Regions from separate parts of the Enterococcus raffinosus genome, predicted to be linked through region 1. Evidence: riboswitches for the same ligand, from Rfam matches in the RefSeq annotation. Region 1 holds a riboswitch; each other region holds the start of a gene.
What was found. Region 1 has a riboswitch for magnesium ahead of mgtA (magnesium-translocating P-type ATPase). Riboswitches for the same ligand answer to the same signal wherever they lie in the genome.
Positions count from the first base shown of each region.

Region 1 (7,472 bases):
TCGTCAATCGTGAGCATCGCGAATTGGTTTCTACCATTCGTATTGTTTTTGGACATCATAAACTATCCCTCCTGTATTCGGTTTCATAAATCCATTATAAAAGAAAAAACTGTAGACAGCATCCATAAAATGGACTTTGTCTACAGTCTGACTCATACTAATAATTAGTATGAGTTTTTTTAGTTATCTTGACTCTTTTATTGAATTGGGTTAGCGTTGAGTCATCCAATAATAAATGAGGGATTTCTATGTGGGAGCTATCAGAAAAAACAAAAATACCGATATATCAACAAATTATGGAACAAATTATTTCCTATATTCAAGAAGGCACTCTGCAACCAGGAGATCGGTTGCCGTCGGAGCGTAAATTGGCTACATATTATAATGTAAATCGATCGACAGTCGTTCACGCTTTGGATGAGTTGGTTAGTCTAGGCTGGGTATTGCGGCGACAGGGTAGTGGGACAATAGTTAATGAGGGAAATTGGGGAAGGAGTACGATGCCAAGGGTTGATTGGCGCAGTTTTTTTACACAGGAATCACATCCTAGAGAACCTTTTCTGGAAAAATTACAACTTTTATTGTCTGATTCTGAAGCACTTGATCTTTACTCAGGAGAACTCCCCTTAAATTTGATTCCTGATTTTCGCTTCCCTTCTTACACCTGGGAAGAATTACTTTTAGAAGAAAGAAAACAAAGCCCCTTGGGATATCGACCTTTGCAGCAGATTATTTGTCAGAAAATAAAAATAGAACAGAAAATTGATGTTTTTTCGGACCAAGTCTTGATCACCTCAGGCGCACAGCAGGCAATGTTCTTACTGCTTCAGGTAATGCTGCAGAGCGGAGACAGCGTAGCTATCGAGGACCCATCTTTTTTATACTCATTACCGATTTTCGCAACTGCAGGTATTAAGCTGTATGGTGTAGAGATGGATAATGAAGGAATGAAGATCGATAAGCTAGAGCAATTAATTCTCACAAAAAAAATAAAGCTAATTATCCTTAACCCAACTTTTCAAAATCCGACGGGGAAGACGATGTCAGAAAGTCGCAGAAGGCAATTGATTGAGCTCAGTCAAAAATACCAGCTACCAATTATCGAGGACGAAGTATTCAGTGAGATGAATTTTAACCTCATCCCTCCTTCGTTGAAGGAACTTGCACCACATCAAGTGATTCATCTAGGCTCATTATCTAAAATTTTTGGTTCTTCTATCAAAATTGGCTGGATTGTGGCTGATCGGGATTTAATTCAACGATTATCCGAGGCCAAGCAAATGATGGATTTTTCCATCAGCGTTTTCCCACAGGTGATCGCCCATACCGCTTTGACCGATTCACAGTTTGAACGGAATCAGAAAGAATTAGTAAGTAAATTAAAGAAACGTGCCAACTTATTTGTTTCATTAGCTGATAGTATTTCAGAGGATTGGATAATTTCTAAAATTGAAGGCGGAATCTATGTTTATTTTACTTGGCGGCATCAAAAATTGTTCAGAAAAGACTGGGAAATTTTCCTAAGAGAAAAAATATTAATTGCCCCCGCATTTCTTTTTAGTAGTGATACAATGGCAATGAGAGTGAATTATACTCGACTATCAGAAAAAGCACAGCAACTTTTTTTCGAAAAACTACAGAAGATTTCTAGAGAGCTAAGGAGGAATTAAATGGATGCATTAAAGAGTTTACAGACACACCGAACGTATCGTAATTTTGACGAAAACTATCAATTATCAGAGGAAGAATTACAAAAAATTTTGAACGCAAGTCGTCAAGCACCGAGTTGGATGAATGGTCAAATGTACAGCATTATCGTGGTACGAGATCGGAAAATTAGAGAAAAGCTTGTTGAGCTCAATCCAGGGAATCCACACATGCTTAAAAGTTCGGTTTTTCTTGTATTCGTAGCTGATTTAAAAAGGACAGAGAAGGTCGCTAAACATTATGAAGTGGGTTATCGCATTAATGAAGGTATAGATCCGTTGATCACAGCAGTAACCGATGCTGCTTTAGCCCTGGAAAATGCAGTAATCGCCACTGAATCTTTAGGATTGGGTTCTGTAGTCGTTGGATCGATTAGAAAAGATATTCCAGAAGTAAGCAATTTGTTGAATTTACCTGATTTCGTCTTTCCTGTTGCTGGCTTGAGCATTGGAAAGCCCAATGTGGAAATGAAAATCAAACCTCGTTTGCCAGAACAGGCAATTGTACACTATGACACGTACCAAGATTATAACTATCAGTTGATAGAAGAGTATGATGATACGATGGAAAAATTTGCAGAAGCTCGCGAAACGAAACTGTGGAGTAAAAAATTTGCAGATTACTTTAGCAGTTCCCCAAATAAAAAGGTCGATGAGTTTCTGAAAATGAAAAAGTTTTTTCAATCTAATGTTTGACACCGAGAGTTAACTGACATATAGTAAGGATGTAAATAAGAATAATTGTTAGGTGAGGCTCCTATACGGACACAGGCTACTGCCCAAAAATGTCGAGAGACGCCAATGGGTAAAACAGGAATCATCGTGAAGGTGATTCATAACGTAGCTGACAAATTTTGTCTACGCCCTATAGTGCTAAAGCTCGACGATGAACATGATTGGATTTTCGCGCGTGCTCATTTTCGAGTGTGCGCTTTTTTTCTGTCAGTTAAACCTGTAAGCATGTTAGGTTGCTTAATATCGCCAAAGAATAATGAAAGGATGTGAGGAAGATGGACCTTGAAGATAGTCGACCGAAAAGTAAGAATAACTGGGCGGCTTTGGCTGCCTTGAATTTTAGGAGGAAAAACTATGATGAACAAAAAAGGCCTTCTTGCTCGCAAAATCAATAAAGATCAAGAGTTAAAAAAATTAGCAATTTTATCTGATCGTGACTTATTCCTTAATTTGCGAACATCTCTTCAAGGACTATCAGAGGAGGATGCGCAAAGTCGTTTGGAGGAGTATGGACCTAATGAAGTTTCTGCGCAGAAGCCGACACCTGGTATTTTATTATTTTTGCAGGCTTTCAACGATCCATTTGTCTATGTTTTAGCACTTTTAGCCATCGTTTCATTGTTGACAAATGATATTGAGGCCTCAATTGTGATGACGATCATGATTTTGGCTAGTGTTTTGATTACGTTCATTCAAGAATATCGCTCACAAAAGGCGAGTATTGAATTAAAAGAAATGATTGAAAATACCGCTGCGATCACACGTAATGGAGAAACAAAGGAAATTCCGATGGACGAAGTAGTACCTGGTGACATTCTGACGTTAGCGACTGGAGACATGATTCCAGCAGATGCGGTGTTAATCTGGACGAAGGATCTCTTCGTCAATCAATCCTCGTTAACGGGAGAATCAATGCCTGTCGAAAAATATCTTTCAGATGAGACGGAAATAAACGAAGAAACAACCGCATTAGACTTAACCAATTTAGTGTTTATGGGAACTGACGTGTTAAGTGGTCAAGGAAAAGCTATTATTCTAAAGACAGGTCAGCAAACGTTCTTTGGTGATATCGCTAAAAATGCGACATCGAAACGTGGCAAGACTTCTTTTGATATTGGATTATCAAAAGTTAGTAAGTTGTTGCTGCGTATGGTTATGGTTCTGTTTCCCTTAGTGTTTTTAATTAACGGATTTACTAAGGGGGATTGGAGTAGTGCCTTTTTCTTTGCAATTGCAGTTGCAGTGGGCTTGACACCTGAAATGCTCCCAATGATAGTAAGCTCGAATTTGGCGAAGGGGGCATTAACTCTTTCGAAGCACAAAGTCATTGTGAAAGAATTAGCTTCGATTCAAAATCTAGGTAGTATGGATGTTTTATGTACAGATAAAACGGGAACTATTACGGAAGATCGCGTTGTATTAGTACAGCATTTAGACCCTTTAGGAAATGAAAATGAACAAGTTTTGGACTTGGCTTTTATGAATTCTACCTATCAGACAGGGTGGAAAAATTTGATGGACATCGCGGTAATTAATTATTTTGAAGAGCAAAATCGTCATTTGCCTTATCGAGCGGTTCAGAAAATTGATGAGATACCATTTGATTTTTCTCGTCGGCGTTTAACTGTCGTAATGAAGACGGACGAGCATCAACTAATGATCACTAAGGGTGCTGTTGAAGAAATGGCAGCAATCTGCAAATATGTTGAAATAAATGGGGAAATTTTAGAATTAACGCCAGATATCCGCCAACAGTTACAGATCGTTAACGAGAAAATGAATCGTCAAGGTATGCGAGTAATCACGGTTGCTGTGCGGAGAGATGCCCATGATGAACCTATTTATTCAACGGATGATGAAAAAGATATGACATTAATCGGTTTTATGGGGTTCCTTGATCCAGCAAAGGCATCAGCTAAACCAGCAATTAAATCGCTCCAACAACACGGTGTAACAGTGAAGGTTTTGACAGGAGATAATGCAATCGTTGCTCAAAAAGTATGCCAAGATGTTGGTATTCCTGCGGATGATTTTGTATTAGGGAATCAAATTGATGAAATGTCAGATGAAGAGCTGTATCAAGCAGCAGAAAAAATCAATCTGTTTGCCAAGTTAAACCCTATGCAAAAATCACGAATCATTGAATCGCTACAAACTAAGGGACACACGGTGGGTTTCATGGGGGATGGAATCAATGATGCGCCAGCCTTACGAAAAGCTGATGTCGGAATTTCGGTGGACACAGCGGCAGATATCACTAAGGATGCCAGTTCAATCATCCTACTAGAAAAAAGTCTAGGCGTTTTAGAAAGTGGTGTTATTGAAGGCCGCCGAGTATTTAGTAATATGATGAAATACATTAAAATCACTATTAGTTCAAATTTCGGAAACGTATTTTCTATTCTAATTGCTAGCGCGTTTTTACCATTTTTACCTATGCTGTCAATTCAATTACTATTGCAAAATTTAATCTATGATTTTGCACAACTAACAATTCCTTGGGACAATGTGGATGATGAGGAATTACAGGCTCCAACTAAATGGGAAACTACCGGTCTATTGAAATTCACTGTCTGTATTGGTCCGATCAGCTCAGTTTTCGACATAATTACTTTCTTAGTCATGTGGTTCATTTTTGGTGCCAATACAGGTGGTGCACAAAACCTTTTCCAAACCGGGTGGTTTATGATCGGTCTTACCACACAAGCATTGGTTGTTTTAATGGTAAGAACGAAGAAAATTCCATTTATCCAAAGTCGTCCAGCACCACAAGTTTTTGCCAGTTTACTGATGGCTGTTGTTGTCGGAGCATTAGTTGTTTTGACTCCAATTGCTGAACAATTTGATTTTGTTTATTTACCAAGCAGCTATTGGTTATGGTATCTTATTATCGTTGCTGCTTACATGTTGGCGACTCAGCTAGGAAAAGTAGTATATATAAAAATTGCAAAAGAATGGATCTGAACTATAACAGAATGGCCTGTGTTGCCATTCTGTTTCTTTTTTTGTGAAAAAAGGCAACAAAATTTAAGTTTTAAAGATTGTGCAGTCAATCGTTTTAGTTATAAATTATTCTAAAAACGATAGAGCTTTAATAAAACTAAATACCCTTTTGATTTAATCTTATTGTTTTGTCCGGTTGGTAAGAATTCCTTATTGAAAGGGTGCTGAACATGATTTCACAAGCCTAAAATGTGAAACGCTTCAATTCGCTCAAAATTAGTGAGCAAGTTTGTTGTCAATTGAATACAAAAATGCTAATTTAGAATGGAAGGAGCAATAGCAATAATACAGATTGACTTGCTGTTGCACTGATAACAAGACTTAATTTATTTAAGAGAGGAAAGTGTACACCATGGCAGAAAAAGAGTTAACGATTGATTTTGAAGCCTTACTAAAAGATGTAAACGCGGATTTTCCCGTGTACCAAGCGCTGGATGAGGACGGGAAAATTGTAAATGAAAACCTAGTTCCTGAGCTATCCGATGATGAACTTGTAGAATTAATGACTTCGATGGTTTGGTCTCGAGTGCTAGACCAACGTTCGACTGCATTAAATCGTCAAGGACGTTTAGGGTTTTTCGCGCCAACTGCTGGACAAGAAGCTAGCCAATTAGCTAGTCACTTTGCATTTGAAAAAGAAGACGTTTTATTACCAGGTTATCGTGATGTACCACAATTGATCAAACACGGACTACCATTAGCAGAGGCTTTCTTATGGTCTCGAGGTCATGTTGCAGGAAATAACTATCCAGCGGATTTGCAAGCATTGCCTCCACAAATCATTATAGGTGCGCAATATGTTCAAGCGGCTGGTGTTGCTTTAGGACTGAAGAAACGTAACAGCAAAAACGTTGTTTTCACTTATACAGGCGATGGCGGTTCATCACAGGGTGATTTCTATGAAGCAATTAACTTTGCCGGTGCTTATCATGCAAACGCTGTATTTTATATTCAAAATAACGGATTTGCGATTTCTACTCCTCGTGAAAAACAATCCGCAGCAAAAACGTTAGCCCAAAAATCAGTGGCAGCTGGAATTCCTGGTATTCAGGTTGACGGAATGGATCCATTAGCAGTCTATTACGTTTCTAAAAAAGCACGTGAGTGGGCAGCAAACGGCAATGGTCCAGTGTTAATTGAAACTTTGACTTACAGATATGGTCCACACACGCTATCTGGTGATGACCCAACACGTTACCGTTCAAAAGAAATGGATGATGAATGGACAAAGAAAGATCCATTGGTTCGATTCCGTAAATATCTGACAGAAAAAGGCTTATGGTCAGAAGAGCAAGAAGAAAAAGTGATCGAAGCAACAAAAGAAGAAATTAAACAAGCGATTACTGATGCCGACCGTGTACCAAAGCAGAAAGTTTCTGATTTCTTGAAAAACATGTATGAGGTACAGCCACAAAACATTAAAGAGCAAATTGAATTCTATGAAGCGAAGGAGTCGAAATAATCATGGCACAAAAAACAATGATACAAGCAATTACAGATGCCTTAGCTCTGATGCTTGAAAAAGATAAAGAAGTATTAATTTTCGGTGAAGACGTTGGGAAGAACGGAGGCGTTTTTCGTGCCACTGAGGGATTGCAAGAGAAATTCGGTGAAGATCAAGTTTTCGATACGCCATTAGCTGAATCTGGTATTGCGGGACTTGGTTTTGGCTTAGCATTGCAAGGCTTCCGTCCAGTTCCAGAGATTCAATTCTTTGGTTTTGTATTTGAAGCGATGGATGAAATTGTCGGACAAATGGCTCGGACTCGTTATCGCATGGGAAATACTCGGAATTTACCGATCACGATTCGTGCACCATTCGGTGGTGGTGTTCATACACCAGAACTCCACTCAGATAATTTAGAAGGTTTAATGGCACAATCACCAGGTCTGCGTGTAGTTATTCCATCAAACCCTTATGACGCAAAAGGACTATTGATCGCATCAATCAGAAATAATGACCCGGTAGTCTTCTTAGAACATATGAAGCTTTACCGTTCATTCCGTGAAGAAGTTCCAGAAGGAATT
Region 1 covers NZ_CP072888.1:1,654,330-1,661,801, reverse strand. Annotated here, with positions in the region: gene J9537_RS08155 (IS1182 family transposase) at 1-59, opposite strand, end outside; gene J9537_RS08150 (aminotransferase-like domain-containing protein) at 249-1,670, shown strand; gene J9537_RS08145 (nitroreductase family protein) at 1,671-2,402, shown strand; M-box (ykoK) riboswitch at 2,440-2,604, shown strand; gene mgtA (magnesium-translocating P-type ATPase) at 2,799-5,405, shown strand; gene pdhA (pyruvate dehydrogenase (acetyl-transferring) E1 component subunit alpha) at 5,797-6,906, shown strand; gene J9537_RS08130 (alpha-ketoacid dehydrogenase subunit beta) at 6,909-7,472, shown strand, end outside.

Region 2 (7,472 bases), 540 kb from region 1:
TCCTTTAAAATAACCAATATCAGTTTAGCTACGGCCGCTCCATCTTCTTTTTTTGCAAATCGAATCATTTTAAAACCTCTCTTTTAATAACGTTTGATACTACCTTCACAGTGTACCATGAGGCGCCGATTTTCGAAAGTGCGGTTCCTTTGTATTCAGTAAAAAGTTTGCTATGATTACTTTGACCAGTTTCATTTCCATATTGCTGTGTTTAAAATCAATAGATAAGAACTATTAAGGGCGTTTTCGTTTATTTAGGAGGAAAATCAATGAAAAAAATAGTAAAAATTTTTTTAGGAGTTATTGCAGCAATCATCCTTGTATTAGGCGGCTACCTGATCTACCTATTCGCAAGCTATGACCGTCTGCCTGACGATCAAACCTTAGAACCAAACAATTCGCATAACCAAACTCTTGAAACAAATAAAACGTATCGCGCAATGAGTCATAATGTAGGATACGGTGCTTATCCACCAAGCTATAGTTTTTTTATGGATGGCGGGAAGTACTCACGAGCATATGACAAAGAAACCGTTAAAGAAAACATGCAGGGAATTGTGAATACGACAAAGGAGCTAGAACCGACACTAGCCTTTTATCAAGAAGTGGATCAAGATGGCGATCGTTCGCAGCATGTGGATGAAGTTGCTTGGTTGAAGAAGCACCTGCCTGCATACAATAGTTTGTATGGTCAAAATTATGATTCCTCTTACCTTTTCTATCCTTTTACAGATCCCATCGGTCAAGCAAAGTCTGGACTTGTGACATTGAGTAAAGCAGAAATAACCAGCAGCAAGCGCTACTCTTTACCAATCGAGACAAATTTCAATAAATTCTTTGACTTGGATCGCGCCTTCACCGTTAGCCGTATTCCAGTTAAGGGGGATCATGAGCTGATTGCGATCAACACGCATTTATCCGCTTTTACTAAAGACCGCTCGATTCAAGCAGCTCAATTAAAAAAGATTTTTGATGTGATGGAAAATGAGTATAAAAAGGGCAACTATGTTTTGGTCGCAGGAGACTATAATCACGATGTCTTAGGAAATAGTCCTGAGGTTTTTGACACGACCAAAAAACGAGAAACCTGGACGCATCCATTTCCAAAAGATCAACTTCCAGCAGGCTTTCACCTGCCTAATGGAAAGCTATCTGAAGAAAAAATTCCATCCGCTCGTGCCTTAAACGAGCCCTATAAAAAAGGAACCACGTATACTACTTTGATTGATGGTTTTCTTGTTTCGGATAACATCAATGTTAAAAATGTTCATGTAAAGGATATGCAATTTAAATATTCTGATCATAATCCCGTCTACCTAGATTTTAGTTTGAAATAATCCTCGAAGGCAGCAGCTTTAAAAAATAAGCCTGCTGTCTTTTTTTATTTCTCCTTTGATCTACTCTTCCATGAGAAATTGCATTCCCTTTTTTTCCTTGTTAAAATTAAGAAAAATAAGAAAAGAGTTGTTCTCTATGCGACATTTTGTCTTCAATATACGCACAATTGCTTTCCTTCAAACAAGAAAACTACTATAAGATGAAACATCGTTTGAAGGAGGAATAAGAAAGGTTTCATCGTCTTCATTAAAGAGCCATTTTGGGTGCTCTTTATTTGTTGCGGAGAAAAACACTTCTTCCTTACAAAAATTGGAGGATTGCTAAATGGGAACTATTAAACAAGTAAATAGAAAGAAAAAAAATGAACTCGCAAATTTGTTGCTGATTTGGGAAAGTTCGGTGGCAGCTACCCACCACTTTTTGACAGCAGAAGACATCCAGTCTTTAAAGCCTGAGGTAAAGAACGCTCTATTAATGATCGATCAGCTTTATGGCTATTACGACCCAACTCTTGTCGGGTTTGTTGGAATCGAAAATGAAAAAGTCGAGATGCTCTTTGTTGCTGCTCATTTCAGAGGAAACCGAATCGGTAAAAAATTGCTTCAATACGCAATTGACGAACAACAGATAAAGTATGTCGATGTAAATGAACAAAATGATCAAGGAATAGGATTTTATCAGCACATGGGCTTTCAACTAGCTGGTCGTTCAGAATTTGACGAGCAGGGGAACGCTTTTCCCATCCTGCATTTAAAAATAAGAAACACTAAGGAGAACTCAAATGAAAATTGAAGAAATTCATTCAAATAAGAAAAAGTTTTTAGATTTGCTTCTTTTAGCAGACGAACAAGAAGACATGATTGATCGGTACCTTGATAGCGGGCGTATGTTTGTCCTGTATGATGACGATCTGAAGTGCGAAGCCGTTGTCACACGATTAAATGAAACGGAATGTGAACTGAAAAATATCGCGACGATGCCAAATGAGCATGGTAAAGGCTATGGCAAAGCCATGATTCAGTTTTTATTCAATGAGTTTTTAACTCAGTATCAAACGATGTATGTTGGAACTGGTGATGTCCCTGGCATCCTGAACTTTTATAAAAAGTGTGGATTTCAAGAATCTCATCGTGTAGAAAACTTCTTTACAGACAACTATCACGAACCGATAATTGACCAAGGCGTTCAACTCGTCGACATGGTTTATTTGCGAGCAGATAAAAAATAAATAATAAATCACGCCTCTGAAATTAATTTTTCGGAGGCGTGATTTATTATAAAAGTTCTTGGTAACGTTGGATATAGATTTTTTTTACCAAGGTAACTAGCAAAAGATAAGCCAAAATCGTGACAACTAACCATAGCCAATATTGATTAGGTAAGATACCTAATCCCAAATTCTGTCCGAAATTTGTAAATGGCAACAAGGTTCCTACAACAATCCCTAAAGTTGTAATGACCGTCATGATAAATGACCCTCTGCTTTGAATAAATGGAATCTGGGGAGTTCTCAGCGCATGTAAAACTAAGGTTTGTGACCAAAGCGACTCGACAAACCAGCCTGCATGGAAAATAGCGATAAAAGCTACCTGCTGATCTGGTGACAATGAGTGATAGCTTCCGCCAATGACAGCTGGACAGACCACAAAATACATCAATAAATACGTGGTAATATCAAAGATTGAACTAGTTGGTCCAAGCCAGACCATAAACTTACCTATACTGGAGGCAGTCCATTTTTTTGGTTTTTCTAAATACTCTTTATCCATCCGATCCCAAGGAATTGAAATACAAGAAATGTCATAAATCAGATTCAAGAAGAGAATTTGTAGCGGCAGCATTGGTAAAAACGGCAGAAAAGAACTAGCTACTAATACCGAAAACATATTCCCAAAATTTGAACTAGCAGTAGCTTTGATGTACTTCATGATATTGCCAAAGGTTTCTCTTCCTGAAAGAATTCCTCGTTCCAAAATCATCAAATCTTTCTCTAGCAAGATGACGTCTGCAGATTCTTTCGCGATATCCACTGCAGTATCAACAGAAATTCCAACGTCGGCTGCCTTCATTGCCGGAGCATCATTGATCCCATCTCCGAGGAATCCAACCGTATGCCCATTTTTTCTGAGCAAACTCGTGATTTTCTGTTTTTGCTGCGGATTTAGCTTCACAAAGACATTGTAATTTTCTGCGATCTCCGCTAATTCATCTTCTTTTAAATGAATTAAGTCTTCTCCATGAATGATTGTTTCCGTTCCTAATCCAACTTGCTTACAAACAGATTTTGTCACTAAGGCATTGTCGCCTGTTAAAACCTTCACACCTACACCGTGTTCTTTCAATGCCTTCAATGCTTGTTTCGTGGTTTCTTTTGGTGGATCTAGAAAAGCTAAATAGCCTATAAGCACCATCTCTGCCTCATCAGCAGTTGAAAATTCACCGACAACACTAGGATTCGTTTTTTGAGCGACCCCGATGACACGTAAGCCATCTTCATTTAACTCGTGTACCTTTTGTAATACTTTTTTTCTTAATTCATTTGTTAATTCTGTGACTTCCCCTTTAAAATCTACGAAAGAGGAAATTTCCAGCATTTCTTCAATCGCGCCTTTTGTAATCATTTGAGTTTTTCCTTGTTGATCCTCCACAACAACACTCATTCTACGCCGCTGAAAATCAAAAGGAATTTCATCTACTTTTTTGTAACGAATCGCATCGGTGTCTAATTCCTGCTTGGTAGATTCAATAATCGCAACATCAATCAAATTTTTTAATCCTGTTTGATAATAGCTGTTTAAATAAGCATGTCTTAGAACTCGATGATCCTCTTCTCCATCACAATCCAAATGATATTCGAGAATGATTTTGTCTTGGGTCAAGGTTCCCGTTTTATCTGTACATAAAACATCAATTGCACCAAAATTTTGAATCGCGTTTAAGTTCTTGATAATTGTGCCATTATTCGCCATCCCTGTAGCACCTTTGACCAAATTAGTCGTTACGATCATCGGCAGCATTTCCGGTGTCAAACCTACAGCAACGGATAAACCAAATAGAAATGCTTCCATCCAGTCCCCTTTAGTAAATCCATTAATAACAATCACTGTTGGCGCCATCAAGGCCATGAATTTAATAAATAAGAAAGAGGTCTTACGAATTCCTAGCTCAAAGCTTGTTTGAACGGGAGTGTCCGATAAAGAACTTGCGACATCGCCAAACAATGTATTTGCACCTGTGGCAATTACAACGCCTTCAGCACTTCCACTAATTACATTACTTCCCATAAATACCAAATTATCATAACTAGTTTCAGAATTCTTATTCCCCATTATCTCACCAGCACTTTTCTCAACAGGATAGCTTTCGCCAGTTAGAGCAGATTGTGAGATGAATAGATCCTTCGTGGTAATCAGACGGATATCCGCTGGAATCATATCCCCTGCGGAAAGTTTTACTAGATCACCGCAGACGATCTCCTCCATCGGAATCTCGTTATAACGATTCTCTCTACGAACCGTTGCCGTTACCTTGACCAATGATTTTAACTTTTCTGCCGCTTTATTTGAACGAACAGACTGTACCAGTGTCATTGTTCCACTGACTAACACCATAACCAAAATAATGCCGCTGCCAAAGAAATCTTTCTCACCTGCTTCTGGCAAGATCCCTTCTGTAACCAAAGAAATGAATCCTAACCCAATTAGTACCAAAGTAAAAGGGGTAATAAATGCTTTTAGAACTTCTATGATAAATGGTGTCGCCTTTTTTAAAGGAAGCTTATTTTCACCAAATGCTTCTCTAGCTTCTAAAACTTCCTCAGCTGATAATCCCAATGTCGATGTATTAAACGTCTCAAAAATATTTTTCACTGTTTTTCTAGCAAATAAACTATAATCTGTCCTTGTTGTTACTTTCTTTTGTTGTCTCATTTTTTTCTCCTTTTCTCCGAAAAAAATATGCCATAATCCTATCCCTATAAACAAGTATAGAGCCATATCTTTTACCGTATTCATCCTTACCCCTCCTGCAATCGACGGGCTTATGGAGAAAAGTGGAGGTTAAAAACAAATAGACAATAGTATCTTGTTTGTTCTTTTCTGCCATAAACCCGTAATTATTGAGCTACTGTCATCCATTTGTTTTCATCTCCTTTTTTTCTGTTTGTTCAAGTGATGATTGAATCTTCTTTTTATAGCTTCTCATAACCAATCTGCCTTCTTCATAATCATCAGAAATCGCCTGGTATCCTAATTTTTCATAAAATCCCCATGCTTGCTTTCTACCAGTTAAAAAAACGAAACAAAAGCCGAAACTCCTCGCGATCTGTTCTGCATAAATCAATAAATTTTTTCCTAACCCTTCCCCTTGAAAATGAGCATCTACTGCAACTTGTTTGATCTGAGCACATTTGTTTGAGATCGGATGTAGTAATAGCGTTCCTACTACTCGATTCCCTCGCTTGACAACCAAGTGAAGATCGTTCTTTTCCTCTCTAGGTGCTTGGAATAGAAGTTGCTTACCAGAGCTTAGCTTTAACTCGTTGTTTCTAAGTGTCAAGGCCTCATTATATAATGGGCTATTCCACTTTGTTAATGTGAACACTGTTTTACCATGATTGTTCCTCCTTATTCTTGTTTTAAAAATAATAATGATTGCTACGTAAAAAAGGCTTTTCGCTCAAAAACTCAGCGAAAAGCCTTACTATTATTCATCCTAAAGAGACAAAGTCGTATAGTCGATCTAATCGTTGAGTTTTGGCACTATACAACGTAAAGACAAACATCTTAGCTACCTTAAGAAAAGCCTTGTATTCGACAGTTCCTGTTCTACCCATTGGCGTCTCTCGACATTTTTGGGCAGTAGCCTATGTTTGTATAGGAGCCTCACCTAACAAATCATATTTTATTTTCGAACACAATATAACAAGTAATAACGAGTCTGTCAAACTTTTTTATGAAAAAAATCCGTTGATCCCTTTATTCACACTTTGAAAAATCCAATTTCATATTGATTTAAAGCGATTTTTTTATTAAAAAAAGTTTTCAAATTAATTTATAGTTTATATAAAAGTTCAGAAAAATCTGAGAGGATATAATTAAATAACGATTGTTTCTATAAAAAAGAGTAGAGCCTCTTGCTCTACTCAATCGTTTTCGACTCTTTTAATTAACCCAAACGAAGTTTTTTTATAATTTCTTCAGCTGTCGCTAAATTCATTCGTTCAGCTTTTCTTAATTGTCTAGAAACTTGTGGGATTTCACTAGTTGTGGCGCCTGCAGTAATCGCTAACGAACGACTTTGCATCGCCATGTGTCCCTTTTGAATTCCTTCTGTGACTAATGCACGAATAGCCGCAAAATTTTGAGCCAATCCAACAGCCACGATGATTTCTCCTAGCTCTTCAGCAGACGTTATTTCTAATAACTTCAAGCTTAATTGCGCTTTTGGAAAAACCTTTGTTGCTCCTCCAACAATTCCAACCTTCATAGGCAAAGTCAGTTTACCAATGAGGGTGTTCTCTTGAATAGACCAATCAGTCATCCCTTCGTATCGACCGTTTCGTGCCGCGTATGCGTGACACGCAGCGGCTACAGCACGTGTGTCATTTCCAGTTGCCAATACCACAGCATCAATGCCGTTCATAATGCCTTTGTTATGGGTAGCCGCACGATACGGATCAATCTTACTGTATTCACTCGCAGAAACAATTTTTTCAGCCAACTCAGGTGAGAGCTGTTCCAATGAAATTTCACATTTCGCTTCAATGAGAGACTGTGTCGCATAATTGCTTAAAATACTAAATAAGATATCTGCTTCTGGCATTAGTTGTCGGACTTCTTGAGCAACAGCCTCCAGCATTGTGTTTAAGATATTCGCTCCCATCGCGTCTTTTGTATCCACTTCTAAGTCGATAGAAACATAACCTTCTTCAAAGGTACGCACTTTTATCGATTGTACTCCACCGCCACGTTGGTAAATAGACGGATAGCTTCTCTCAGCGACCGCAAAAAAGCTTTGTTCGTTGGCATCAACGATTTTTTTCACTTTCTCAAAATCTGTAACGTTCCGCAAAACAATTTGACCAACCATATTTTGATTCATCACACGTGTCGTGATTCCACCAGATTTAGCGA
Region 2 covers NZ_CP072888.1:1,114,525-1,121,996, reverse strand. Annotated here, with positions in the region: gene J9537_RS05470 (GNAT family N-acetyltransferase) at 1-68, opposite strand, end outside; gene J9537_RS05465 (endonuclease/exonuclease/phosphatase family protein) at 270-1,337, shown strand; gene J9537_RS05460 (GNAT family N-acetyltransferase) at 1,663-2,130, shown strand; gene J9537_RS05455 (GNAT family N-acetyltransferase) at 2,120-2,566, shown strand; gene mgtA (magnesium-translocating P-type ATPase) at 2,613-5,267, opposite strand; gene J9537_RS05445 (GNAT family N-acetyltransferase) at 5,467-5,895, opposite strand; M-box (ykoK) riboswitch at 6,071-6,240, opposite strand; gene J9537_RS05440 (hydroxymethylglutaryl-CoA reductase, degradative) at 6,505-7,472, opposite strand, start outside.
Region 2: linked by a shared signal. The riboswitch ahead of J9537_RS05445 (GNAT family N-acetyltransferase) and the one ahead of mgtA (magnesium-translocating P-type ATPase) in region 1 are both predicted to bind magnesium.

Region 3 (7,472 bases), on a different replicon from region 1:
GTCGGAAGCGAACCCGTCTCAGTATTTCCCGGTGTTCCAATATAAGTGTTGCCGTTATGAGAGGTAGATTCCTTCTCTTCAGAGGCTTCATCCTGAACAGAATAGTCGCTTTGATAGAGGTAATTCCCATTTGTTTGGAAGACAAAGTCCTTCTTATCTTGTTCATTCTTTTTATCTATTCCAAGACTTACTCTCAATTCATGACTGACGTAGCGAATGCTGTCTGGGTATAGTTCCACCATACTACGCCCCTGATTACTGAAGGTTCGCCAATCAAAGGTGAGCCGTTGTTTGTCATAATCGCTGTAAGCCAAACTATTTTTCATCAGTGTTATTAGCTGATTGCCAGTAATATTGGTTTGGATATTGTTGTCAAACGAGTCAATGATTCCTGTAAGGTTTTAACGGTATCCTTTGACTTTAATTTCTTTCCCACCGCCTGGATAATTTCTTGCTGGCGAAAGCCCCGCATGATATCGTTATCGCTGTGACGTTCTCGTGCATAGGATAAAGCCTTTGTTCCATCAACGTGCTGTTTCCCTTCATCGAAGTGGATGGCCCCTGGACCGTCTTTTGTTACACCATCAAAGGAATGCTGAACATTGATATCGATCCCGCCAATGGCATCAATAAACTGAATAAAGGATAAGAAATTAAACACGCAATAATGAGCAATCGGAATCTTCAGTAGCTTCTCTACCGTATTGACAGATGCAGTCGGCCCGCCAAAGGTATAGGCGGCTTCGATCCGCTGATTGCCGTGGTAGTTCTTGGCCTCAATAGGTACAAAGCTATCTCGCGGCAAACTGCAGAAGGTAAGCTTTTTCGTTTTATTATTGATGGTGATAACCATCATGGCATCCGTTCGAGTGGTGCCGAGCTTTCTTTCAATGGTGTTGTCTAAGCCCATAATCAAAAAAGCTTCACTATCTTGCTTGCTTTGTGTTTGATACTCATTTTTTATGGGGTGATAGCCGTTAGCCAGAGCTTTTTTTAAATGCTGATTGGCTAATAAGAAATAGGCGGAGACAGAAATGGTACACATTAGGATAGCCGTTAGACAAAGTAAAATTATTTTTTGCACGCGTTTCATGATAAATCTTCCTTTCAATTTAAAATTGTTTATATTAACAAAAAGGACAGCCTTCTTACACACAATAAGAAGGCTGTCCTTTCATGTCCTCTCATCGTCTGAGTTTTAGCACTATACAACGTAAAGAAAATTCTTAGCTATTTTTAGAAGAGCCTTAATTCGACCATTCGTGTTTTACACATTGGCATCTTTCGATGTTTTTGCGCAATAGCCTATGTTTGTATAGAAGCCTCACCTAACAAGATAATTAAGCTGTCAACTGAACATATAATAACGAGGAGAGATCAAATAAAACAGTTGAATCGTTTTTCTTAACAATATATTTATAAAAGACATTATTAAATAAACATTATTAAATAGGTGAAAAGTCTTTACGAAAAATCCGTAATGAGAAAGATAAAAGAACAAGAATATACAATAATATTTTTTAAAATAACGATTATTTCGTATTTAGGAAGGAGTGTTAGCGAAGGCCGTCTTTTAGGAGCGAAAAGAGTTGAAACAAATCATAAAGAAATGATTTTCACTGAAAAGGAATAGACATGGGATAACGTAACTCCTTTAAAAAAAGCCTGATACAGAAGGTCATTGTACAAATCTTCTTGTTGCGAAAACACGTCACTTGCGATATTTTAGGGTTGCCTAAAATAATTAAGAAGCCGTTTTTGAAAGAAGGAATTTGATTGAATGATCCACAGCAAAGTAAACGGAGTGTGTCACACACAAAACATCATTTAGTTGAGTATGCAAACGGACCATCACTTGAAGAAATTAATGGAACCATTGAAGTTCCTAAGAACATGAATTTTTGGAGAACCTTGTTCGCCTATTCTGGACCAGGAGCTCTTGTTGCCGTCGGCTATATGGACCCCGGCAACTGGTCGACTTCAATTACTGGCGGCCAGAATTTTCAATACCTATTGATGTCAATCATTCTCATGTCCAGTTTGATCGCGATGCTTTTGCAATACATGTCTGCCAAGCTAGGGATCGTCTCTCAAATGGACTTGGCACAGGCGATTCGGGCGCGAACCAGCAAACCGTTGGGCATCGTACTCTGGCTTTTAACGGAGTTGGCCATTATGGCAACGGATATCGCAGAGGTTATTGGTGGAGCCATTGCTCTTTATCTGTTATTCCATATTCCATTATTCATTGCGGTATTCATTACCGTTTTTGATGTCTTGTTACTGCTGCTATTAACAAAAATCGGATTTAGGAAAATCGAGGCGATCGTTGTGGTGTTGATTGTCGTCATTTTCATTATTTTTGCTTATCAGGTAGCGTTGTCAAAACCAGTTTGGCGAGATGTGATCAAAGGATTGGTGCCAAGTGCAGAAGCGTTCTCTACAAATCATGCAGTCGCAGGACAAACGCCATTAACAGGAGCTCTAGGAATCATTGGCGCAACCGTCATGCCGCATAATCTTTATCTGCATTCATCCATTGTGCAAAGTCGCAAGATTAATCACGATGATCCAGAGGATATTGCCCGTACCTTGCGTTTTTCAAAATGGGACTCTAATATACAGCTGATAATGGCCTTTTTTGTCAACTCTTTGCTCCTGATTATGGGCGTAGCGGTTTTCAAAACGGGCAGTGTCAAGGATCCTTCATTTTTCGGTTTGTTTAAAGCCTTATCAGATCCCAATGTCATGAATAATGCCATTTTGGCTCACATAGCAACCTCTGGAATACTATCCATTCTTTTCGCAATTGCTTTATTGGCTTCTGGTCAAAATTCAACGATTACTGGGACGCTTACAGGACAAATTATTATGGAAGGATTCGTTCATATGCGAGTACCTATCTGGTTGCGGCGGCTAGTCACTCGATTACTGTCTGTCATTCCTGTATTAATCTGTGTGTATATGACAAGTGGAAAAAGTGAAGTGGAAGAGCACCTTGCGATTAATAATCTAATGAATAATTCACAAGTTTTTCTGGCGTTTGCTTTGCCATTTTCCATGTTGCCCTTATTGATATTTACAGACAGTCATGTAGAGATGGGAGAACGGTTCAAAAATTCTTGGCTAGTAAAGTTTCTAGGCTGGCTATCCGTTCTTGGGTTGATTTTTCTAAATATGAAGGGACTTCCAAATCAAATTGAAGGCTTTTTTGGCGATACACCCACAAAAGAGCAGTTTAAGTTCGCGGACAATCTCGCGTATGGAATCATTGTCGCGGTTCTTCTTGTTCTTATTTGGACCATTGTTGAGCTATATAAAGGAGATAGGCGTTATGCCCAGCAATTGAGGCGGAAAAGTATGGAAAGGAGGCATGACGATGAGCTTTAGGAAGATTATGGTTGGCGTAGACGAGAGTCCAGATGCGCTAAAAGCATTTCATTTTGCTATTCAGGAGGCACGTCAAGAGATGGCCGAACTAATTATTGTTTCTATTTTGGAGGAAAAAATTATCAATGTTTATCAGTCTTTAGATAAGAATTATTGGGAAAAGGAGCTAAATGATTTAAGAGAGCGAAGTGAAAAATACAAACAGGAGGCGCTCACTTCGGGTGTGGTACATGTAACCACGATCGTGAATAAAGGAAATCCCGGAGAATTGATCGTTAATAAATTTATCCCATTAAATCAGCCGGATCTGTTAGTCATTGGTTCAAAGTCAACGAGTAAAATCAGAGACTTTTTCGGAAGTCAGGCCGCTTATATGGCCAGATACGCAAAAGTCTCAACAATGATCATTCGTTAGACCGAAGGCTTTACACAAGAAGGCAAGAATTCAGAAAAAAGGTTCGCTTGTTACTAAAAACAGGCGAACCTTTCTTTTATCGCGGATCAATTTCATTTAAAGCTTTTTCCGGTACTTGATCTCTGCGAACTTCTTCGTAAGTTTCTACATGAGCACCTTTATTTGTTAGCTTCAGGTAACGATCGGTTTTTAATTCAGAGAGGCCGTTAAATTGAATCGTCCGTGTCTCTCCCTCTTTATTGGCTGCTAATTGCTGGTAGCTGGCTGTCCCATATTCATTGACAGATTGTGGTTTTGTTGTCTTTACATAGAGCTCACTTTCCTTTACTAATGGGTTTAGCTGATCCATAACCCCAGCGATCTCGCTGGATGAGTTTTTTGAGTAGAGCATCGATCCAAAGAGTAAAATGGTGATGAAGGCGATAACGCCTAATATTTTTTTGATCATAAGTAGTATGACCTTCCTTTCATTGTTGATACATATAGCGTATCAAGAAACGTTCTTTCGAAAATCGGGCGAGGGACCTATCTGAAACGAACAAAATTGTCACAACGTTAAGCTGAAAGTTGAAGGAGGAGAGGAGAGTGGTATACTCTAGATAGGAGAGAAAACGCTTTATTTTTTTAGTTGTTAGCTAGGTACAAATGTGACTGTTGCTGATGGAACGACCTATTATAGGAGGAGAACATGAAGTTTTTTCTAGATACGGCAAATATTGAAGAAATTGAGCGGATCAATCGACTGGGTTTGGTGGATGGTGTCACAACAAACCCAACGATTATCGCAAAAGAGGGCAGAGACTTTGAGACGGTTATCAAAGAAATCTGTGCGTTGGTACCTGGACCAGTCAGTGCGGAGGTCACTTCGCTGGAAAGTGAAGGGATGATTCGCGAAGCGAGAGAAATCAGTCAATGGGCGAAGAATATCGTCGTTAAAATCCCGATGACCGAAGCAGGCCTACAAGCGGTCTACACCCTCTCAAAAGAAGGAATCAAAACCAATGTGACGTTGATTTTTTCAGCGGCGCAGGGCTTAATGGCAGCAAAAGCCGGCGCCACTTATGTCAGTCCCTTTTTAGGACGTTTGGATGATATCGCTTCAGATGGAATCCAATTAGTCAGTGATTTACGAGATATTTTTGATATTTATGATTTTGATACAGAGATTATTGCGGCGAGTGTTCGGCATCTAGGTCACGTGGAAGAAGCGGCGTTAGCTGGGTCAGACATTGCAACGATTCCAGGCAGCCTGTTCCCGAAATTGTGGAGCCATCCCTTGACTACCAATGGCATCGCTCAATTCGAAGCTGATTGGCAGGCGTTTCAATCAAAATAAAAAAATCAGTGAGCGAAGGACTTCCGCTCACTGATTTTTTTATTTTTTACGATTGCGACGGATCATAATAAAAGCGATAAGGGCCAAAATAATTACCCCAGCAACCGTCAACCAGGTTCTTCTCTCTTCACCGGTTTTTGGTAGGAAGCCGCCTTTGTCGTCTTTTTTGTCAGTATCATTTTTTACTGGTGCTTTATTTTCAGCACTTTGAGTCGTTGAGGCTGTCGTAGATTCCTCCGTGGTGCTGGTGGTTGTATTCGCAGCTGTACCATTGCGAATAGCGTCATCTTTCGAATAACGTGCGATCCAAGCGATGATGCCTGGGAAAAAGTCGCCGTCCGTACCAATCATCTTTTCTTGAATTGGTGAAATGTGTTTCAGAACATTGGTTAATTCCTGATTGCTCATTTGACGAATCGGCATGAATGAGCTGTTACTTGGATAAAGCGCGGCTAAATATGCCTGCAAACTGTCAATTTGGTCCGCCATTTCAATCGCGTTGGTGTAATTACTAGGATTGTAATTTAAGATATTTTGGATTTTATCCCAAGATAGGGTGTTGTCTTTGTAAAGTGCTTGAAGAATCCGAGCATAGCCGCCAACATCTAAACCATAGGTGTCTGTGCTGATTCTAACACAAACTGTCATAGCATTTAATAACTGCTGGTCGGTATAGCCATCCACTTCGCTAGATGAAATGATACTCTTCATTGATTCGTCCTTCAGCATCTCACGAATCTTATCGGTATCCTGTTCATTCCCGATAGGGTCGCTGCTCTTTTTCACGCCCGTTTCCTTTTCAATTTGATCAACGGTTTTATCCTGTGCTTTCTGAACATCTTTTGTTTCGCTGTTTTCTGTGCCGCTGTCCATAGTTGCATCAGCTGGTGCACTTGAGTCAACCACAGTATTGTCGGCGCTTTGATCTTGGACAGGTGCTGATTGTTCGGTTGAAGCTACAGCCGCGTTGTCTGACACAGTGGAGCTTTCAGTTTCTGCATAGGCACTGATGGGGAATAGAACGAGTAATGATAAAGCTACTAATGTTTTTTTCAAAAATCTCACTCCTTTAATGATGTGAACTCATTTCTTATGCGATACTCAACCACTCACTTCTGAGCATACTGGAGTTGAAGAATATCTTTAATTATTTCGTAACAATATTGTAACATAAGAAATGTATCTGTAAAGTAAAAGTGTGAATTTTCTTTCAAAATTTATTTTGGTGCCCGATACCCCGCCTTTTTTGCCTCCTCAATGGTTTTGAACCATGCCTTGGGATTTGTGGTATTGTCGTAATACTTACTACCTGGCAGATGATAGACTCCGCTTTTTGAGCCTTTGATCAATCCTTTTCCGTTACTATCGACATATTCCTTGCTTGAAGATGGGGCAGAGGACGAAGTATGGGTGCTTACTGTTTTTGCAAGGGTACTGGTTCCGTCCGCATAGTTCAAAGTGACGCCCTCTTGGACATTAAAGATGTACACGTTAAAATGAATCGCGTCACTGCCAACTGATTGCGCCATCATATGAACGCCACGAGCAAGTAATTCATCTCCACGGAACACGGGAACAACCGAGTAGCGGACATAATTTTTCGTACTTTTCTCGAGGTAATATTTGATATCCATTTCAAACCGCAGCATTTCGGGACTATTTAACTGGCGAGTGCCAGTAATCAAGTTTTTCCAGTTGGCATTTTCTCCGCTTAGCTGATAACCGATCAGGTGAGAACGATTGTACAAATATTGGCCATTGATTTTTTTACTGTGCCATCCAGTAGGCGTCACACTGGAAATTTCTCCCCGTTTTTCTGTTGGCATTAACTTTTTATTCAATAATGCTTCCGCAGCTGTTGCTCGATTCAAAGAATCTAAATCTCCGTATTTTTCCCAAGGCCCCTTTTCAGTGGAAAGGTCTTCTTTGGAAAATGTTGGTTTGTTTTGGTTAATCTCAATGGTTTGAGTGCCTTCGTATTCAAGTTTGGCTAAATCCTCCTGCCCAGAGATTACATGTGTTTGAGAGGCAGTAGGTGACGTTGTTTTTGTATCTTGAAACTGATCTTTTACGCTATACACAGCGAAACTAGCTGCCGCAATCACGATTGCAGCAACTAGTTTAGTTTTCTTTGACAAGGGAATTGCTCCTATTCTTTTACTATCTTTGCGTTGCTCGATTTATTCTGGTGCACCGATAATCTTGATATATTCATCAGGATTCATGATCTCAAAGTGCTTGGCAACAAGCTGATTTCGTTTATTCCGACGCCCCTCGATATGAATTCTATATTTATTTTCCGGCAGACGGAAAACGTAGCTTGATAAATAG
Region 3 covers NZ_CP072889.1:1,060,012-1,067,483, forward strand. Annotated here, with positions in the region: partial or broken gene J9537_RS19720 (LCP family protein) at 1-1,093, opposite strand, end outside; M-box (ykoK) riboswitch at 1,177-1,343, opposite strand; gene J9537_RS19725 (Nramp family divalent metal transporter) at 1,807-3,390, shown strand; gene J9537_RS19730 (universal stress protein) at 3,380-3,805, shown strand; gene J9537_RS19735 (YxeA family protein) at 3,882-4,253, opposite strand; gene fsa (fructose-6-phosphate aldolase) at 4,494-5,141, shown strand; gene J9537_RS19745 (LPXTG cell wall anchor domain-containing protein) at 5,181-6,197, opposite strand; gene J9537_RS19750 (DNA/RNA non-specific endonuclease) at 6,359-7,279, opposite strand; gene J9537_RS19755 (hypothetical protein) at 7,322-7,472, opposite strand, start outside.
Region 3: linked by a shared signal. The riboswitch ahead of J9537_RS19720 (LCP family protein) and the one ahead of mgtA (magnesium-translocating P-type ATPase) in region 1 are both predicted to bind magnesium.

Region 4 (7,472 bases), on a different replicon from region 1:
GTTTCAAACATAAAACGTCCTTTGTTTTGTGTTTGAAACGCATGACCAACCAAGCGGCAGCGCGGTAGTTGTTTCTTAGAAAAGTTAAAAACTACTCTTCAAGAAGCGAAGAGTAGTTCTAAAAATCATTCATTATTTCATTGTCCTATTGACGGGTAGCCCACCATTCTTTGATTAAGAAACGTATACGCTTTTTGCTGTCCTTTGCTGGAGGTCAAATTTATTCAGACCGATTTCTTCCTTTCATCTCAATTTCTTTGAATATCTGCTTTAAGTCGTTTTCTACTTCTTCAATGTCAAAAGCAGGAGCGCTTGTTTTATTTTTGTATAAATAGAACTCTAAGTTTAATCCATTGGGCAATGACAGGAAGTGAATCGATTCCCTTGATAACAATTCTTTTTCAATCGCATGAATCACGAACACCCCTTTTTTCTCCTTCAACCACTTATGAATCCCCAAACTGTCTGGGCAATAGAGATACTCAGGTGTAATACTGAAGAAGTCCGCTGTCCGTTGTGTTAATTGCTGATGGCCAAGGTGATCGCTCAAAACGATGAAGGGTATTTTTTCTAGATCTTTGGCGTCAGCTTGATTTAATTCATTTTTTACTAGGGAGGTATTTGCGGCCAAAACTACTTTTGATCGAATCAATGCCGTTCGCTCAAATTGAGGATCTTCCACCAAACTGCTAGTAATCACCAAATCTACTTCCCTGTTTTTTAATTGATTGAATAACTCTAATGGAGCAGCATTCACATAACGAATCGTGTAATCCACCTCTTTGCATGCACATTCTCCAGCTTCAAAAATGAAAATAGATTCGCTGATGCCTACTTTAAAGATTGGTCGATCAATCATTTGATAGAGCGGAAATTGAATCTTCTTAGCTTCATCAATGATACGTTTGACTACAGGGAGGATTTTCTCTCCTTTTTCACTTAAAATCAATTTCTTTCCTTGACGAAGAAATAGATCATAGCCGAGTTCGTTTTCGAGACTTTTCAATGCTGAGCTTAATGAAGAAACTCCTACATAGAGTTCCTGAGAAGCTTTAGAAAGACTGCTATATTTAGCGATAATATAGAAATACTCTAATTTTTCGATTGACATTTTTTCACATCCAAACATGTAGTATTTTAGGTCAACCTAATTTTGCTCCTCTATAGGCCAAACAATCAAGAAAGAACATTAAATAACAGATATTCTTTAACAGAGGTTAACGTTTGATCGCTTTTTTTCTGAAATTTGAAGGAAAACGTCTTTCATGAATCTGGAATGCGATTCCTTAATAAACGAAAAGGTGTAGAAACCCTTTGTTCCCAATAGCTCACTCTTGCTGCTTATTCATCAATAAGCTTTTCTCGATTGCTTTCCCCTTTTTCACGAGTATGATGGGTTTGCACAATAAAATAAAAATCATATTAGGTGAGGTTACTCTGAAGAACATAGGTTATCGCTCGGAAATGTCGAGAGACAGTAACGAGTAAAGCAGGGATTGTCGAATGAAGGCTTTCTCAAGATAACTAGAAACTTTTCTTACGTCTCAGAAAGCCAAAGCTCAATGAACGTGATTTCCTGATAAAATTAGTTATTCGGTGACCTCCTTAATATGATTATTTAGGAGGTTTTTTACATTGAAAGTTTTACACGCTCCATCTCAAAAGAATACCACGCTAAAGAAAAGCATTGGAAATCTGACATTTGTGATAATCTTAGCGTTATTCGCATTTATTTTGGTCTTTTCCTTAATAAAAATGAATCGACCGCTAGATTCTCTACCCTCAGAAGAGGTTTTATCGACCCCTAGTAAAACACACGATTTCTTAGCCATCTCAAACCTGCTCTATTTTTCCATTCGAACGATGTTTCGAATGATCATCGGGATGATTTGGTCATTTCTTTTCTCCTTTGTGTTCGGTGTTCTAGCGGTAAGATATAAAACCGCTAGACGGATTATTTTACCGATGGTCAATTTTTTAGAGTCCGTTCCACTACTTGGCTTCTTGACTTTCACCACCGCTTGGCTGCTAGGGCTTTTCCCTGGAAATGTCTTAGGTGCCGAATGTGTGGCGATCTTCGCGATCTTTACCGGTCAAGCTTGGAACATCATGTTGACCCTTTACCAAATCATGGAGGTCATTCCTTCTGATTTATCGAATGTTACAGATCAGTTCAAATACAACCCTTGGGAAAAATTTTGGCGATTAGAATTTGTCTACGCGATTCCAGGATTGCTGTGGAACGTGATTATCTCCCAAACGGCGGCTTGGTTCGCCTTGGTGGCCAGTGAACAAGCTTCTGTTGCTCTTCCGAAAGACACGACACTTTTTTTGCCGGGAATTGGCTCCTATATTCAAATCGCGTTGGACCGTGCTGATTTTAAAGCATGCTTATGGGCTGTCTTAGCCTTACTACTGAATGTTATCATTCTGAACTTTCTAGTTTTTCAACCATTGGTTCGCGCAACCTATTACTTTAAGTATGAGACAGATGTTGAAAGTACTATCCCGCCACGATCTATTATTTATCGTTTGCTCAAAGAGGCAACATTGACGCACTATTGTTCTCATATTTTTTCACTATTTAGTCAATTTTGGATCTATCAACTACCGAAAATTTGGTATTTTTTGAAGCTTGATCGACTCTATAAACGAATCGCTAAACTGCGGAATTTCTTTAAAACCTTGTGGTATATCGGGCTGGGGGTCTTAATCATTGTCTGCTCTATCAAGCTGTATCATTTTTTGCCTCATCAGGATTTCGGAATGATTCCACGTTTAACACTTTACACCACCTTACGTGTAACCTTAGCAATGATTGTAGCTGGACTGATTTTTACCCCTCTGGCTATTTGGGTAGCTAGTGACAATCGTCGGTTAAATATCGTGCAACCTATTGGGCAAATTTTAGGTTCGATTCCTTCTAATGTTTATACGCCCTTTATTGTTATCTTTATAAGCATGGGGTTTGATAAATTGGAATGGTGGATTCTGCCTTTGATAATGGTCGGGTGTCAATGGTATTACTTCTTTAACGTGATTGCTGGATACTTAGCAATTCCAGATGATATTCGAGACGTGACAAAAATTTTCAAATTATCGAAATGGCATTGGTGGGTTAAATATCTCATCCCCTCGATCTTACCTTACATTATCACCGCGATTATTAATGCTGCCGGCGCTGCTTGGAACGCAGATATTGCTGCTGAAAGTATTCAATGGGGGAAAAAATCTATCAATGTGACTGGGTTGGGCCAATACATTTCGGTGAACGACGGTATCAAGGACAAATCGGCTCTAGGTACATTGGCAATGTGCTTTGTGGTAGGGCTTTGTATCGCCTTTGTTTGGCAACCTTTGTATCGTGTCGCAAAAGAAAAATTTCATTACTGATGCGTACAAGTATGCATAAAAGTTTAATCGGAAGGAGAAGTATGCTGGGACTAGATTTTCCGGTATACGAAATAAAAGCATGGAAAATATTGAATTATTAAACGTAAAATCCGTTTGCAAAGAATTTGAAATTGAAGGACATAAAGAGCATTTAAAGGTTTTAGAAAATATTGATTTGACTGTTAAAACCAACGAATTTGTGAGTATCATTGGACAATCAGGGACTGGAAAGTCCACTCTATTGAGAAGCATTGCCGGACTGCTCCAACCAACGAAGGGCGAAATCACCTTTGAAAATAAAATACTCACTGAGCCAGATGCCAACATCAGTATGGTATTCCAGCATTTCGCACTTTTTCCTTGGTTAACCGTAGAGAAAAATATCAGCTTTGGGCTAGAGAATCGCGAGGAACTATCACGGGAACAAATCAAAAAACGCGTGGGTAATCTGATTGAAATGATCGGGCTAGAGGGCTTTGAAAAGGCCTACCCTCGCGAGCTCTCCGGCGGTATGAAGCAACGAGTGGGCTTTGCTCGAGCATTGGCGATCGAGCCTAGCCTCTTATTGCTGGATGAACCCTTCTCCGCTTTGGACATTATTACCGCTAGTCAACTATCCAATGACCTACTATCCATCTGGCTCGGCAACCAAATTGCTACGAAGTCCATCGTTATGATTACTCATGATGTTCAGCAGGCTGTACAGCTTTCTGATCGCGTCGTTTTGATGGATGCAAATCCCGGTCGTGTAGCAAAAATTTACCCAATCGATGTCCCTAGAAATCAACGCACTCCAAAAACTATTATCAATATCGTTGAGCAAATTACTCAAGAAATGATTCGGCGGATGCAAGCATAAACTCCCTAAATTTACTATCTGACCATTGCATCCTCAAAAAAATCAGGTGTATTATCCACACCTGATTTTTTATTTTATTTAAGCCAAATCTCCCCGCAAAACATCAATGATATTTTCCTTTTTAATTTTCCCTACAGCATAGAACATCGTGATCGCTACAATGAGAAGTACGCCCAGCGTACTGATCAATAGGCTGCTCCACGGAAATTGATAAGCAATCTCCGCTCCACCTCTTACCATTCCTTGGTAAATCAACCAAGAGAAGAGCCCTGCGATTGGAATTCCCCATACTAATGAACGGAAGCCATAAAATATGCATTCATAAACCATCATTTTATTAAACTCATGATCAGTCATTCCTATCGAACGCAACATTGCCAACTCACGCCGCCGCAACTTAATGTTGGTAGAGATCGTATTGAAGACATTCGCAAGTGCGATCAATGCGATCATCCCAACAAAAACGTAGCTGAAAAGGTTCACTACAAAGAGAATATTACGATTCTGATCAAATATTTCATGTACATTGTAGAGCTCGTAAGGTATAGAAACTCCTTCTTTTTGAAGGATGTTCTGCATGTCAGCAGTTGAACGGGCTGCGTCTTTTGAAAGAAAGGTCAGACCACTAACTTGATCGATCCCTTCCGGTGAAAAGCGTGTTTTCAGCTGATACGGTGCGACGAGCATAAACACATAGGAGTGCTTTTCATTAGTCTGTCGTGGCAAAGTATCTAATGGATAGGTGTCGGCGAATTGTACATTGATAACCTGCTGTTGATTTGTATCCGTTCTTCCTCCAATTGTCGGTGCAATTCTAAGTGTCATTCGATCTTTTGGAAAAAGATCAACCAACTGTTCTTTCTCATGAGATAATTTCATCCGCTGTTTCGCGACAGCGATCACTCTAGCATTGTCACCAGTAAAATCTTTCACAGGAAGCTCAAGACTCTTGATAAAATTCACGTATTCCTTGTCTTCAATAAATTGGATATCTGCCTGAAATGTTGTTGTTTTGGTCGCGTCTATCTTCTCCAATTCGCGATAATGCTGAGAAAGTGTCTTATTTTCTATTTGGCTAGTGTACTGCAGAATGGATTGATAAGAGCTGCTAGTGATTCCTTCAACCTTTTGAAATTTTTCATACAATCGAAACAGCTCTTGCTCCTTCATCTCAGCACTAGAAAAGACGATGTCGTAATCTGAGTCAACCACCATCTGCTTAGCTGATTGCTGCAGGCCATTACCAAAAGCCTGAGCCGAAACGAAAAGAACTACACTAAAAGCCAGTGATAAAATAATCGATCGATAGCGCTTCTTATTGCGTTTGAAATTCTTTAAAGCCAGTAGCCCTTCCAGACCATAAAGCTTTTCTGAAAGCTTCGTGGTTTTAACATCCTTTGTTGAAATCTTTACTTCATTAGTTTGGCGGATATTCTCCATTATCGGTGTATTCGCCGCTTTTTTCGCGGGAAGATACGCCGATATCAAAATAGTGAGCAAGCTGACTCCAGCCGCTACCAACAATATAGGTAGGGAGACGGATAAAGCTAATGGCACATCGGCATAAAGAACATTTCTGAAATTTTTGGCAACAAGCATGATCACTAAAGAAAGACTGCCAAGTCCTAATAGAATGCCTAAGGGAATTCCTATTGTACCGATACATATCCCTTCAAATAAAACCGAATTTCGCAGCTGTTTAGGTGTCGCCCCTACCGATGACAGGATACCAAATTGTTGTGTCCGCTCATTCAAAGAAATCGTAAAGGCATTGTAAATCAGAAAAATAGATCCCAGCATTATCAAAACAACTAATATCGCGCCGATAGAATACAGCAATAAATTAAACAGTCGATCATTAGAAGCACCAGTAAAACGCAGCACTTCTTCATTGAAAGTATAGGATTGCTTTTTTCCAACAGCAGCGGCATAGGCCTGAGCCATCCGTGGTTTTTTGAGCGTCACAAAGGCACTAACATTCTCCCGAGGCCCTATCTTATCTTCACAAGTAATTAATGTATATCCTGGTGCATGCTGGCTTTCGAACCCCGGTCGCTCGCAAATACCCACAATTTTATAGTTTTTTTCGGCAGCTTTTTTCAATCCTTCTTGTTTCTTGTACGCATCCTGCTGATTAAGACGTCTGCCATCAGCCAAGCGCTCACCGACCGTTAACGCCAAAGTTTCCCCGACTGTATATTTTACACCGCCATTGGCTGCCACGTGAGCGGGTACTACTACTTCTTGACTATTTTTCGGCAATCTGCCATCGATGAGTTTAACTGGTAGTGTGTCAAAGGTCTGTTGATTGAAGCCAGCCACAAATAGATAGGGCTTATTGGGATTTTTCCCTCCCTCAAGCTGACCATAACCAATATTTGTATACGTCGTTGTTTTTAGAACATCCTTATCCTGAGTTTGCTTTTTAACGAAAGCAGCATTAGTATCCAAAAATGCCACCTGCCAATCGCCGTATTTCTGCTCAGCTCCCTTCACCATATACTGTTGAAGCGAAATGGCGAAACTGGCAACCGCGGTAATCATCGCCGCAGATAGGATGACTCCTAGAATCGTGACCAAGGTGCGCGTGCGGTTTTTTCTCATATTTTGCAGGGTGACTTTGTGGAAGATGTTCATGATTGGATCATCCTCTCATCTCGTGTCACGCGGCCATCGGAAATCCCGATGATCCGATCTGCCTGCAGCGCGATCTCCTCGTCATGAGTAACAACAATCAACGTCTGACCATACTTACGATTACTTGTTTTCAGCAGATGGATAATTTCATGGCCATTTTTACTATCCAAGCTGCCGGTTGGCTCATCTGCCAGTAAGACTGCCGGCGCGTTCATCAATGCCCGTCCAACGGAGACTCGCTGCTGCTGTCCGCCAGATAGTTGATTCGGTAAATGGCTCTTCCGTTGACTTAGTCTTAAGAGCGCCAATAATTCAGTGAGCCGCTCTTGATTAACCTTCCGTCTGTCCATCAACACCGGCAAGGTGATATTTTCCACCACATTCAACGTTGGAATCAAGTTGTGAAATTGATAGATCAATCCAACCTGACGGCGGCGAAAAAGCGCTAATTTATCATTGTTTTGTGCATACACATCTTGTCCATCTAACCAAACTTTTCCGCTAGTAGGTACATCCACCCCGCCAATCATATGCAGCAACGTTGATTTTCCAGAGCCGGATGCCCCGATGATTGCGACAAATT
Region 4 covers NZ_CP072889.1:1,050,826-1,058,297, reverse strand. Annotated here, with positions in the region: gene J9537_RS19710 (LysR family transcriptional regulator) at 221-1,111, opposite strand; M-box (ykoK) riboswitch at 1,412-1,578, shown strand; gene J9537_RS19705 (ABC transporter permease subunit) at 1,636-3,393, shown strand; gene J9537_RS19700 (ABC transporter ATP-binding protein) at 3,473-4,252, shown strand; gene J9537_RS19695 (ABC transporter permease) at 4,331-6,889, opposite strand; gene J9537_RS19690 (ABC transporter ATP-binding protein) at 6,886-7,472, opposite strand, start outside.
Region 4: linked by a shared signal. The riboswitch ahead of J9537_RS19705 (ABC transporter permease subunit) and the one ahead of mgtA (magnesium-translocating P-type ATPase) in region 1 are both predicted to bind magnesium.